3 regions of the Prevotella sp. lc2012 genome follow, and region 3 is predicted to be linked to each of the others. Evidence: riboswitches for the same ligand, from Rfam matches in the RefSeq annotation. Region 3 holds a riboswitch; each other region holds the start of a gene.

Region 1 (2,270 bases), 580 kb from region 3:
GGTACTGACGGTTGCCGCCCTTGTAGGTGTCGTAGACACGTGGCGCGTTCCTGTAGAACCTGTTTTTCGGGTAGTGTCTGTATATGACAAAGGTGAACGACTTCGACTGCCAGCCGATGGGCCGGTAGAAGTATTCCGTGATGAGGAACCGCTGATACTGGTAGCTCGAGAGCACGAATTTCAGTTCGTTGTTACGACGCGTCCAGTAGAATCCGTACAGATCGCTCTCGAAGTTGAGGCTGATCATGTAGTCGAGGTTAATCTCATAAACCGCATTGTACTGGTCGTCGGTCAGATCGAGCTCATAGCCCATCTTGTCGGTCAGGTACAGCGCATGGCTGCGTGCCTTGGAGAAACTCATCGCTTGGGCGGAGACGGCTATCGCCATCATCGCCACCAAAGTAATCATCAGTCTTTTCATGATCATCGTTTTTTAGTCGCTTTTTCATCGGCAAATATACGATTTAGTCGATAAAAAAGAAAAAATAATCGACGAACAGGCCGATTATGCGTTTTTTCTCGTATGAAGCCAATACGGTCTTTGTCGGTGATCGGGGAGTTGGTCGTGGACGGTCATGCCGTCAGGCATGCTTGTTCTTATAGACAATCAGCAGCGTGACACCGATGAAGGTCAGCAGGAATTCTATAGCGACGATAATAACATAACCCATAGTGCGAAGTTTTTTTGGTTTCTTATTCTACTGCAAAGATAGATGATTATCCGACGTGGGAGACGCTTCGGTTATTAGTTGTTCCGAACGAGACTATCGGAAAAAGCAATAACCGCCTTTTTTCTGTGGGGATATTTTTGTTTGTTTGTTGAAAATGTGTATCTTTGCACCTGTGATACAGAGATGTGTCGCCCGTGAAGGTGCACTTAGCTGTGCTTAATTGGGAATGTGAGTGAGAATCTCCGACTGTCCCGCAGCAGTAAACTCCATTATGGCTCTCAGGCAGAAAAGCCATTGCCCGTTTGGGCGAGAAGGCGCTTGGGAGTGGAGGAAAGTCTGAAGACCAGCCTTTGTACGGAATGATGCCTGATGCTCTCGATGTAAGGGCAGAGGGAAAGAGTATGACAGAAAGTGAATCGTGAGTTATGGAACTGCGACAACTGAGGTATTTCCTCAGGCTATCCGAGACGCTCAATTTCTCGGTGGCCTCGAAAGAACTGTTTATCACCCAGAGCACGCTCTCGCAACAGATCCTGAATCTGGAGCGTGAGCTGGACCAGCAACTGTTTATCCGCAACAGTCATGAGGTGCTGCTCACCGAGGCGGGCAGGATGCTCCTGCCGCTGGCCCGTGAGAGTGTGTATAAGGTGGACAACTGTTTCCTGAGGATGCAGGAGCTGAAGAACATGCTGACGGGCGAGCTGAATATCGGCGTCACCTATTCGTTCAGCAGCATGATCTCGGAGACGATGATCGACTTCCTGAAGAAATACCCCAAGGTGAAGCTCAATGTGTTCTATGCGTCGATGACAGACCTGATAGAGCGACTGCAGCGCCATGAGCTCGACTTCGTGGTGGCCTTCAAGCCGACGGAGCACAACGAGCATATCGAGAGCCGACTGTTGTTCGACAACCGCCTGGCGGCGATCGTCAATGAGCACCATCCGCTGGCGGCCAAACAGGAGGTGACCCTCGACGAGCTGGAGCGCTACTGCTTCGCCCTGCCTGCCAAGGGACTGCAGGCCCGCCATGCCTTCGATCAGGTGCTTCTGCATACAGACCACCATTATAATGTCAAGGCAGAGATCAACAACGTGTCGCTGCTCTTGAAGCTGGTCCGTCAGACGAAGTTCGTCACGGTGCTCGCCGAGGCGACCATCATCGACGAGACGGGCCTTCGTGCCGTCCCAATCAACGTGCCGTCGTCCAGGATGGAGGGCTGTATCCATGTGCTCCGCGACGGTTATATGAAAAACTCCACACGAGCTTTCATCCAGATGCTTGAACAGTGTACAGAGGTTCTTAAGAACAGGCTGTATTAAGAAAGAGTAGCGCCATTTTCTCTCTCTCTCTCGTGCGCTACTCTTTTTCCATTCCTTAGATTGTCAGGAAAAACTGCCTAAAAAAACGTTCGTCTGAAGTTGCGAACTAGAAAAACCGAGGGGCTCTTTAGTCCCCTTCTTGCCCTGTTTAGGTGCACTTTTCCCCTGTTCGGTGGAGAGAAGGGGCCTACTTTGGGTGGGGGTGCCTTCTAACAGTTAAAGAGATGGTCTCCACGACCGAAAGGAATGGCACTTACGAGTGAAAGGGATAATCTCT
Region 2 (2,270 bases), 210 kb from region 3:
GAAGACGGCCGGCGTGAGCTTCGACAGCGAGCGACTGGCGTCCATCCCTGCAAAGGCACCCCGCCGATGCGTCCTGTCGTTGACGAATGAAGCCAGCACCGAAGCCTGTGCCTTCAGATGCCTGTAGTCGATCGCCGTAGCCAGACTCACCAGATGAGACCTCCTGGTCGGATAGGCGAAGTTATAGATGTCGGCATTCAGCTTGTTCCACTTGAAGTCATAGCTCAGCGAGGCACTCCAGTTGGGCAACAGCTCCAGCACGTTGGCCGTCGAGAGATACAGCTCCTGCTGCCGATAGCGGTTGTCCACGGGCAACTGTGTGGTGTCCTTGTTCACATAATGCGTGTTGTAGTAGGCATACTTCGCCAGCCACCGAGTGCTGAACCCCTCGCCCACGTTCTTGTCGAAGGCCGCCTGCACGAACGTGTTCAGATCCTGCTGCCGCTCCCCGCGCCGCCACACGTTGTTCACGATGGCCCCAGGGATGCCTCTGGCCGAATGATAGAGATAGCCCTTCACCTGCCAACCGCCCTGATAGAGGCGCCCGTAGAGGTTACCCTCGACCCGCTCGGCATGGATATCGCCGTTCTGTCGGATGGCCGTGGTGTCCCATGCCGTCGTCCCATCGGGGTAGCGGCGCTCATAACGGAACTTATACTTTCCGCTGGCCGTCAGGAAGCCTGTGCTCAGCGACGAGCTGACCCGCTCCGACAGCCGCTGCTCCCATAGGGTCGAGAAGCGGAACATATCGCTCGACCCATACTGCGCCTTCATCCGCAGTCTGTAGTGGCGCGCGGCCCCTTGCTCATGATGCGAGGCGAAGTCGGGCGCCTTCGTACGGATATAGACAGAGCCCGCATGACCGAAGTCGCTGGCGGGCTGGAATATCGCACTCTTCTGACCGTTGTAGAGCGTCACCTCCTCCACGTTGTCGAGCGAGAACTGCCCGAGGTCTATCTGTCCGTTCTGTGCATTCCCCAGTGCCACCCCGTCGTAGGAGATACCTAAGTGATGGGTACCCATCGAACGGATGTTCACCGTCTTGATGCCGCCCACACCCCCATAGTCCTTCAGTTGGATGCCCGAGAAATAGCGCAGCGCGTCGGCCACGGAATGGGTGTTCAGCTTCTCCAGCTGCTCCCCCTTCAGCTTCTGACTGGGCACCACCTCACGCATGGCAGGACGGGACACGACGACGATCTCCCGTATGTGCTGTACGGAATCCAACTTGCCCTGTGCTGTCGTATGAAGACATAAGAAACAAGACAGTAGTAGTAGCGATGCCCTTTGCATCAGGCGACACGGTTCGCTCTTCACTTCCACTTTTTGTGTTCCCACCCCGCCTAACCCCAGAAGCGGAGCGAGAGGCTTTCCATCGGCAGGTCTTCTGACTTCACCATCCGGCATCAGACGTCTTCCCAAAAATCTCAGTGACATTTGTCTGTGCCGATAAAGACGGTTTACAGCAGCGGGACTGTCCGGGATTCTCACCCGATTCCCTTTTCATCACCCAAAGGGTGAACCGATTCGTTTGCAAAAATAAATAAAAACCTTGAAAGTAGGAAATATATTGGGAAAAAAACGACCTATCGCAGCAGTCTGTGGCCGAGATCATGCTGATGACAGGCCGCCATGATCTGCTCCACGACCTCATCCATCACTGGCACCTCCACCCTGTAGTAGGTCGGATAGTCGGGACAGAGCACCACCAGGTTCATCCCCCCCACACGGATGCCGTAATCCCTCTGGAGCATATAGCGATACAGGTTCTGTTGGATGCAGTAGTGATAGAAAGGCGTGTCAGGCAGACTGATACCGTTGAAGCCCGTCTTCCCGTTGAAGCCCTCCGTCAGCGGGACCCCCGCCGCGTCGACCACCTTCCCGCTCCGCTTCCAGTCGTAGATGGTGAACGAGCCGTCGTCCTCACGACAGATCATGTCAACCGTCCCCGCGATGTTCAGGTCCAGGTCGTAGATCGGCCATTCCTGGCGATAGGGACGGATACGATGCTCCTCGACGAAACGCAGGAAATGCGCCTTCTCCCGCTCGATGCTGACAGGCACCGTCGCCTCCCCGTCGACAAAGGAGTAAACAGTGTCGAACACCCCGTCGCGGAAGTAACGCTCCGTCTGCAGGTGCATGAACGTGCCCACCTCACTGGCCATCCGCCGACAGCGGTCCCACCTGTCGAGCATCTCCTCCACGTCCGCCCCGTAGCGCTGCCACTGCATCTGCGCCGTCTGCAGCGCGTCGAACGTCTCGAAGAAATA
Region 3 (2,270 bases):
AGGCAATACCCAAGGCGATGGCCATCGAGCGTAACAGTAAACGTCCAACCTCCGGGAGGTCACGCCGACCCAAGGCCTGTGCTGTCAGTCCACTCGAGCCCATCCGCAGGAAACCGAAAAGCCAGTAGACCAGGTTGAAGATCATCGAGCCGACCGCCACCGCCCCGATATAGACGGCACTACCCATGTGTCCCACGATGGCCACATCGATCATCCCGAGCAAGGGCACGGTGATATTCGATATGATCGATGGCAAGGCGATCTGCAAGATCTGTCGGTCTCTCTGATTCATTCGTATGCAAAATTACGAAATATCGCACTCCCACCGCACATTTTGCAAGAAAAAGTGCATTTTTTCTCGTTTTTCTTGTTGAATTAGACAATTTTATCTATCTTTGCACCCGACAGCCCGAAAAGCTGTCCCATCAGGGTTTGCTTAACCGCAATTAATTGGGAACGTGAGTGAGAATCTCCGACTGTCCCGCAGCTGTGAGCTCCCGTATGGCTCTGAAGTGAGAAAAGCCATTGCCCATCAGGGCGAGAAGGTACTTCAGGGTGGAGCGAAGTCAGAAGACCAGCCTTGAATGGAAGAAGCCGACAATCCTCGATGTAAGGATGAGAGGCAAAACGAATGCCTTTGTTGGGAAAAGTCAGTAATAGTTCTGGAGTTCGTGTGGACTCTTTGTAACGTTACATACGTGTATTATTATATAGGTTTGTGAAAGAGACCCAGCCGCGAGGCCCGGTCTCTTTTGATGTTTCTGTATTGCCTTACACGACACGGATGTATCATTTTAATACGTGAAATGACCGCATGACACTTTGAGCATGTCTAATCATACATTCCAGCCATCCTACTCCAACGTTTTCCGCTATCTTTGCAGTATTATTATCTTCACTAATCAATTAACATATGAACTGGAAAAAAAGACATTATCTACTACTGGGTCTGGTCTTCATGACCATCGGAGCATGGGCACAGACAGAAGAGTTATGGGTACAGAATGGGGAGCGTAACATCTATGGTGTGCTGAACCATCAGAAAGAGACAGGTAAAAAACAGCCATTGGCTATCATCGTGCACGGCTTTAACGGTTCACACGATTGGGGTCGCAACTACTTCGACACATTCAGCTCAATGGGTTATATGTGTTACACGTTTGACTTCCCCTGCGGATCGGCAAACAACAGGAGCGACAGCAACACGATGAACATGTCGATCATCGACGAGAAGCACGATCTGGAGGCCATCGTGAACTATTTCAAGAAGCGCCCGGATGTGGATGCCAGCAGGATCGTACTCGTGGGCGAGAGTCAGGGCGGACTGGTGGCGGCCCTCACTGCCGCTGAGATGCCAGAAGATATCAGTCAACTGGTGCTCGTCTTCCCCGCCATTGCCCTAGGCGACAATCACGACACCCGTCCTATAGAAAATATGCCGGACACCACCCGTATCTGGGATGTGCCTTTGGGTAAGCGCTACTTTATGGAACTGCGCGACATACACTCCTTTGATGTGATAGGACGCTACGAGAAGCCCGTCCTAATCATCCAGGGTGACAACGACAATGTGGTACCGCTCTTCAGCACACAAAGAGCCGCGAGGAGATATAAGGATGTCCGTATGCACATCATCCACGGCGCCGGCCACGGCTTCAATGCCAAGGAGTTTGAGGAGTCGCTTCAGCCAATCAAGAACTTTATCAAACACGATTAATTATCTGATTGCGGCAGATGCCATTATCAAAAGAGACCCAGCCTTATAGCTGGGTCTCTTTTGATATTCTATGATGAGCGACAAACAGCTATCATTCTTCACTTTTCTTTTTCGCTTTTACGAGGAAACGCCATGAGAGGGAAAGCATGTAGTACTGCGGGATACAGTTCCGCCAGGTCTCGGTTTTCCCCTGTGCGTTCATGATTAACTGTGTATTGGAGAACTGATGCAGGATATCGAATCCCTGTAGTCGCACAAAGAGTTTTCCTTTGCAAATAGCCTTACTAATCTGGGCATTCCACACCCAGTCGGTGGTGTTCATCTCCGTCTGATGATAGCCCCGACGAGCAAACATCGTAATGTCTGATGTGAGCTGTGCGCCCCACGGTAACTTCACCTGCGCATTAGCCCCCAGGCTGTAGTCGCCAGCCCGGATATGAGTGAAACCACTCCGTTTGCTATCAATGAGATAGTAATCGGCACCACCATGAAGCGTCAGCTCCAGGTCGTCGTTGGCACGATAGTTGAGCTTCAGCTCGTCGCCGATCTTCCA

The links. Region 3 has a riboswitch for cobalamin ahead of BLU99_RS06535 (alpha/beta hydrolase family protein). Riboswitches for the same ligand answer to the same signal wherever they lie in the genome.
Region 1: linked by a shared signal. The riboswitch ahead of BLU99_RS04420 (LysR family transcriptional regulator) and the one ahead of BLU99_RS06535 (alpha/beta hydrolase family protein) in region 3 are both predicted to bind cobalamin.
Region 2: linked by a shared signal. The riboswitch ahead of BLU99_RS05675 (TonB-dependent receptor) and the one ahead of BLU99_RS06535 (alpha/beta hydrolase family protein) in region 3 are both predicted to bind cobalamin.

Annotation. Positions count from the first base shown of each region.
Region 1 is NZ_FNUF01000002.1:52,010-54,279, reverse strand. It holds gene BLU99_RS04425 (hypothetical protein) at 1-421, opposite strand, end outside; cobalamin riboswitch at 853-1,038, shown strand; gene BLU99_RS04420 (LysR family transcriptional regulator) at 1,097-1,993, shown strand.
Region 2 is NZ_FNUF01000002.1:419,290-421,559, forward strand. It holds gene BLU99_RS05675 (TonB-dependent receptor) at 1-1,293, opposite strand, end outside; cobalamin riboswitch at 1,360-1,542, opposite strand; gene BLU99_RS05680 (hypothetical protein) at 1,587-2,270, opposite strand, start outside.
Region 3 is NZ_FNUF01000002.1:627,863-630,132, reverse strand. It holds gene BLU99_RS06540 (MATE family efflux transporter) at 1-292, opposite strand, end outside; cobalamin riboswitch at 412-598, shown strand; gene BLU99_RS06535 (alpha/beta hydrolase family protein) at 914-1,717, shown strand; gene BLU99_RS06530 (porin family protein) at 1,809-2,270, opposite strand, start outside.